Regions from separate parts of the Bombilactobacillus sp. ESL1094 genome, predicted to be linked through region 2. Evidence: predicted binding sites of a transcription regulator. Region 2 holds the regulator's gene; the other holds the start of a gene.

Region 1 (3,425 bases), 780 kb from region 2:
ATGGTGTTTGGACTTGTTGAACTTCGGAGCACAGGTTACTCATAATAATTTTGCCCGCTACCGGATTGTGGCGATTGGCGGTATCAATATTTAGAATATAAGGATAGCCAGATTCTTGTTGTAATTTACTAATTTCTAGCTCCAAATCACGTGCTCTAATCTGATATTTTTTGATTTTGGGATTAGCCACTAACTTGTCATACTCTTGAGTAATGTCAACGTAAGAAAAGGGCTGGTGGTATTCACGTTCCACACTGTAAGGACTGAATAAATACATTGGCGCGTCTTGGCGCACTAATTCATAAAATTTATCAGGGACAATAATGCCTAAGGAGAGGGTTTTGACACGGATTTTTTCGTCCGCATTTTCTTTTTTAGCAGATAAAAAGTCTAAAATATCGGGATGAAAAACGTTGAGATAAACAGCTCCTGCTCCTTGACGCTGCCCTAATTGATTACTGTAACTAAAACTATCTTCCAATAATTTCATCACGGGTAAAACACCGCTCGAAACACCTTCAACCCCTTTGATGGGGGCGCCAGCTTCTCGCAAATTAGACAAGGTAATACCCACACCGCCGCCAATACGCGACAATTGTAATGCACTGTTGATGTTACGACCGATGGAATTCATGTCGTCAGTTATTTGGATTAAAAAGCACGAAACAAACTCGCCGCGGCGCTTTTTACCCGCATTTAAAAACGAAGGCGTGGCGGGCTGATAACGTTGATGAATCATTTCATCAGCTAATTGGTGTGCGAGTTGCTCATCACCGTCTGCAAAATATAAAGCATTATTTAACACCCGGAGTTCATAATTTTCTAGATAGTAGGCACCATCGTTGGTTTTTAACGCATACTGATTGTAAAATTTGTAAGCAGCCATAAAGGATTTAAACTGAAAATGTTGTTGCAGTAAATATTGGTAAAGTTCTTTAATAAAAGCTGGCGAGTATTGCTTTAAAAAAGCTGCTTCTAAATAATCAGCTTGCACTAACTTTTGTAACTGGCTTAATATATCTGGTTCCATTTTCAGATTAGGTTGAACATTTTCTTGCCAGAAAGCCTGGAGTGCGGCTTGGTCACGATCTAAAGGGATCTGTCCGTTAACCGGAATATTTAATTCGTTATTTAGTTTAAAGTAATTAACTTTAGCGATATCAATGTTGTTTAGACTCAAGTTGCTCCACTACTTTCCTGAAATTTTTAACATCGGCCGCGGTGCCGTTAAATTCATAATCGAAAACAACGGGGACACCTAAGCCAGCAGCGATATCTTTGGCAGTATGAATGTAGAGTTCATTGAAGTTGCGATTACCACTGCCGACGACACCGACTAATTGTTGGGCATTATTTTGAAAACCTAAAAAGTCAATGACCGCATCCATCATATTGTCATCATAAGCGGGCACAGCTAACAAGTACGGACCGTTCATGACGTGATAAGGATTAGCATCATTAATCTCGTAAGCAGGTAGCTTAACTTTTTGAATAAAACGGCGGGTTTGACCAGTAATTGTATAGTAAGCAATTTGCATTATTGCACCAGTGCTTTCAATTCACTCGGGCGAAAACCAATGATCGGGGGCTGATTATTCGTGACTACGACGGGGACGCTTTGAAATCCTTGCTGTTTGAGGTAAGTTAAGGCCTGAGGTTGTTGATTAATGTTATGTTCTTCAAATTGAATTTGGTGATCATTCAAAAAACGTTTGGTCATTTTACATTGCATACAGCCATCTTTGGTAAAAATCTTTACTGATTGATTCATGAAAAAACCTCCTTAATGATGAAAAAATCACGGTAGTGCGCACCGATCAATTTTCGATTAAAAGTTTCACAGTTGAGTTGTACTGGCATTAGTTAACCAGTTGTTGCTGCGGAACTTTTGATCGGAATAACTGAGCCCAATTATAAAACCCTACTAGTCAAAATACAATATATTGTGTTTGATTCGAAATCGAACCACATGATAGTGTGGTTGCCAGGCTTGGATTTTGGGTAAGAAAAAAATAAAAAACATTTGTTCGCTGCATAAGTCAAGTAATTTTTTTATTAAGTTTTTTTCAATTACGCTGATGACAGTTACGTAGGTCGGAAGGTTTTCACTAGACTTGGACAGTGCAGTCAGTGTGAAAGTGAGCTATAATAAATCTAATTAAATTTATCTGGAGTTTGGAGAAAGCAGGATGCAATTAAACTGGAATTTATTAGGGGTTGGCGCGTGGTTAATTGTTTTTTGTTTGGTAGCGGTGATTATCTTTGATATTCGACGCCGTCATTTAAAAATGATTGTCGTGCACCGCAAGCACCACTCATTAGGCAATGTCTGCTGGGATTTTTGTGAGTTTATTGGCGCTTTTGTGTTAGTGGGCTTTATGTTTTATATGACTTTTTTAGATAAAGTTGATGTGAAAGATACACAGCGCGTTCAATTGAGCTATACGGTTAAACCTCTAGTGATGCAGACCAAGAATGGTCAAGGTTATTATGTAGAAGTTAAGTCAGCAGACAATAAAAAAACGGTTAAGTATTATAATTATTGGGTCCAAGGAGCTAAGTACAGTATTCCGGGCAATAATGCCTCAGTTTTAGATGGTAATCAATCAGCTAGTTTAAACGCGAAGAACTATCCGTGGCCAAATACGAAACGCTATGATCAAAAATATCAGCAAGCATATGTGATGATGATGGTGGCTCATTATAAGAATAACTGGCGCAACGGCTTAGGCGTTCATGCCGGTAATGTAGCGACGGATTATGCATTGATTCGTATTCCTGGAACCACTTTTGTTAAAACATTGGATTAAAAAAGTTCCTCAATGACTATTGAATGAGTCAAATTGAGGAACTTTTCTTATGGTTATTTATTTAGCTGCTTTTTTGGGCAGCTTTTTCAAATTTTGAGCATTAATCACAATTTTATGGTTCAGTTCAACGACGTTATCACTATCTTGTGGATCAAAGTCTTCAATGTCTAATAAAACGGCATTGGTATAGATCTTTTCAACCGTGCCAACGAAGGGCTTTTCTAAATCTTCTTCGACTGAACCTTGTAATTTGTCGCCGACTTTAATATTGGCAATTTTCATGTGTAGTTCCTCCTGGACTAATTAAACGTGGAGTTGGTTTTGAGTTTAAGCGAAGACCATTGATAGTGCGCCAAGCTTGGTGTTTTTCCCATTTTGGTAAAATTCTTGGAAAGATTGTACGCCAAAGGTTGAGCACTATCAAGCAACAGTAGCTTAAAAAGTTAGAGCTACCAGAATTCCTGGTCGGTAGAATTCTTAAGTACTATCTTACCACAGATAGTTGCCAAAGAAGGATTATCCGGTCGTTAATTGGAAGTTGGAACGATAAAAGTAAGGCTTACTTTTGGCCTGGGTTCTTTAATTGAACAATTTAAAAGGAGTAAATTAATGAAA
Region 2 (3,425 bases):
GGTGCCACACGTGATGGATACCGCTGTGAAGTTGGATGTACCTTTGAAAGTAGAATCAGCAGCTGGTCAAACATGGTTTGACGCGAAAGGATAAAATAATGCCAGAATTACCAGAAGTAGAAACAGTCCGTCGAGGCTTAAATCAATTAGTTAAAGGACAAAAGATTGTTAATATTGAGGTGCTGTATCCGAAAATTATCGTCAATCCCTTACCAGAATTTAAGAAAGATTTGATTGGAGCGACGATTACCGATGTGGGGCGCCGTGCTAAGTATTTACTATTTCATTTTGATAATGATTTGACAATGATTAGTCATTTACGAATGGAAGGTAAATATCAAGTTCGGGATCAAAAAAGTGATTTTGATAAGCATGTGCATATTATTTTTGAGCTAGCCAATGGCCAGTATTTAGGTTATCGTGATGTTCGCAAATTTGGGCGCATGGAAGTTGTGCCCCGAACTGATGAGTTAACCACTAAAGGAATTGCTAAACTAGGTCCGGAACCCTTAACGCCGCAGTATACCTATGATTCATTGGTTAGCGGTTTACAGCGTAAAAAGAAAAATATTAAAGCTGTGTTACTGGATCAGCAAGTAGTTTCAGGCTTAGGTAATATTTATGTCGATGAAGTTTTATGGATGGCTAAAATTCATCCCGAGCAACCAGCCAATCAATTAACTGACGAACAATTACAGGCATTATATCCGGCCATTGCGGATGAAATTCAAACCGCCATTGCCGCTGGCGGAACCACGATTCGCAGTTATGTTGATGCCACCGGTCAAAAGGGCCAATTTCAATTACAATTAAAAGTCTATGATCAAGAAGGCCAACCCTGCCAACGTTGTGGCACGGTAATTGAAAAAATTCGCGTGGCGGGCCGAGGGACACATTATTGCCCGCATTGTCAACGGTTGAACTAATGGGGCGTGCGATTGGAATTACCGGTGGTATCGCGAGTGGCAAAACAAGTGTCCGTCAATTACTTAATCAAGCGGGCTTTTTAGTGATTGATGCTGACCACATTGCTCACCAAATCTTGGATACCAAAACGCCAGCTTTTAAAAAAGTGGTCCAACAGTTTGGAACTCAGGTTTTAACTGCCGATGGGCAGTTGAATCGCTCTGCTTTGGGGCAAATCGTCTTTGCCGATGCGAAACAATTGGATTGCTTAAATCAAATTGTGCAACCAGCAATTCGTCAAGAATTGGTGCGACAAATTCAACAAGCACAAGCAACTTCGCAAACTGTTTTTTTTGAAATTCCACTTTTATTCGAACAACATTATGAGCAAATTGTGGATCAAGTTTTAGTGGTTTATGTAACCCAGCAAGTTCAATTACAACGTTTACAAGAAAGAAATCATTTAACAGTTCAACAAGCATGTAGTAGAATAAAAAGCCAATTACCACTTCAACAAAAATGTCAATTAGCCGATTTTGTTCTTGATAATACTGGTGATTGGCAGCACTTACAGCAACAAGTTGACCAGTTTTTACAACAAGTAATTAAGGAGTAAATTATGATTTGTCCTCAGTGTCAAAAAAATTCTTCTCGGGTTATTGATAGTCGCCCGAGTGACGAAGGCCGGGTGATTCGTCGGCGCCGTGAATGTGAAAATTGTGGATATCGGTTTACAACTTTTGAGCGGATTGAGCATACTCCCGTTTTGGTCATCAAAAAGAATGGTAATCGTGAAGAATTTAGTCGTGAAAAAATTTTACGGGGCATTGTGCGTGCCGCTGAAAAAAGACCAGTGACTTTAGAGGCGATGAATCAATTAGTTAGTAAAGTCGAAGCTAAGATCCAAGCAACGGGTGAAAGTGAAATCAATTCGCGCCAAATTGGTGAATTTGTGATGCAAGAATTAGCCGGTGTCGATGATATTGCTTATATCCGCTTTGCCAGCGTTTATCGTCAGTTTAAGGATATTAACGGTTTGATGCAGGAAGTACAAGAAATGATGTTAGCTCAAAAAAATCAGGCAGAAAGCGAGACAACTGACGATGACGCAAGCGATGATTGATCCACTGTGGGGCTATTGGGTAATTGGTAGTAGTACGCTCACACAATTGGATTATCAGGTTTTAATTGACTTATATCAACCCATTATTGGGAGTGATGCTTTGAGCTTGTATCAGTTATTGTGGCAGCATCAAGTCCCCTTAGTTTCCCAGCGCAAAGCGCATTCTCAACTTTTAAATTTATTGGATCTTGATAGCCAGCATTTTTATCAAGCGCGGATTAAATTAGAAGCCGTCGCTTTACTGCAGACTTTTCAAAGTAAAGATAGTTGGGGTGATTATTTAATCTATCAATTGCAAAGGCCACTAGCAGGTGCTAATTTTTTTCAAGATAGTATTTTAACCACTTATTTACAAGAAAAAATTGGTCAACCCGATTTTCAACAGTTATTTAAAAAGTATCATCCTCAACTCCGCAATTTAGACCAAGCCAAAGAAATTACGAAAAGTTTTTTGGAAGTATTTCACCTGTCTCACAAAGTAGTAGATGCCAAAGTTGAGTCTGATGCTCAACTTTCTACTGTTAATCAGCCCAATTATCGACCGACGGAATTAGCGACTTTTGATTGGGATTTCTTAAAGATTACTGTGCGTTCATACCACGTTGCGCCCCAGCAAATTGATCAAAATCAGTCAGAGTTATTTAATTTGCATACTTTCTATGGCTTATCCGAAGTTGAATTAGCGCAGGCAATTGGGCAAACGCTAAATGTGCAAACTGATCAAATTGACTTGCGTCGTTTAAAGTCCTTGATTCAAAAGCAATATGAACAACGGGTTAATTTGAAGACTGCAGCTTTGCCTAGCGCAGCTAAAAGGCCACCGGTGACTAATTTATCCACTAGTCAAAAAAAATTAATCAAGGCCGCGCAGAACCAAGCGCCGGCAGAGTTTTTAGCTAATAAAAAGCACCAAAAAAATGGTTTTGTGGGTAGTTCTGAAACTAGTATTTTGCGGAAATTACAGGCACGCATGGTTTTACCAGCAGAAGTAGTGAACATTTTGGTAAATTATGTTTTGGATAATTCGCCTACTTTAACGCAAGGTTTTGTAGAAAAAATTGCTAATGATTGGGTGCAGCACGGAATTAAGACCGCACCACAGGCAATTAAATATTTACAGGACTTTCCGCAAAAGCAAACCAAGAAAAAACGTTCAACCACAAATAAAAAAGAGTCCGGAACTGATTGGTCCAAAACCCCAAGTCAACAGGTTAATTCCGAACAATTAGCGCAGATGCAACGGCAATTGCGACAGTTACAAGATCATTCTGAGTGAGGTTAGATAATGGAAAAGTTATCGCAATCATTAGCCAAAATCATTAAAGGCCACCAATGGCAAAATCATTATCAAGATTTATTAAGAAATGCGTTAAGCGATGAGGATGTGCAACACTTT

What was found. Region 2 encodes NrdR, which represses ribonucleotide reductase genes. Its sites were predicted from a motif close to ACACNATATATNGTGT; they were not measured.
Region 1: a site for NrdR is predicted at 1,934-1,949, ahead of nrdH (glutaredoxin-like protein NrdH). Genes of this name have one in related genera too.

Annotation. Positions count from the first base shown of each region.
Region 1 is NZ_JBYLUM010000001.1:719,274-722,698, reverse strand. Features, by position in the region: gene nrdE (class 1b ribonucleoside-diphosphate reductase subunit alpha) at 1-1,180, opposite strand, end outside; gene nrdI (class Ib ribonucleoside-diphosphate reductase assembly flavoprotein NrdI) at 1,161-1,538, opposite strand; gene nrdH (glutaredoxin-like protein NrdH) at 1,538-1,771, opposite strand; gene AC3B5S_RS03710 (LVIS_2131 family protein) at 2,190-2,810, shown strand; gene AC3B5S_RS03705 (DUF2187 domain-containing protein) at 2,868-3,092, opposite strand; gene AC3B5S_RS03700 (AAA family ATPase) at 3,420-3,425, shown strand, end outside.
Region 2 is NZ_JBYLUM010000001.1:1,500,409-1,503,833, forward strand. Features, by position in the region: gene polA (DNA polymerase I) at 1-94, shown strand, start outside; gene mutM (DNA-formamidopyrimidine glycosylase) at 99-926, shown strand; gene coaE (dephospho-CoA kinase) at 899-1,522, shown strand; gene nrdR (transcriptional regulator NrdR) at 1,526-2,029, shown strand; gene AC3B5S_RS07125 (DnaD domain protein) at 2,010-3,305, shown strand; gene dnaI (primosomal protein DnaI) at 3,315-3,425, shown strand, end outside.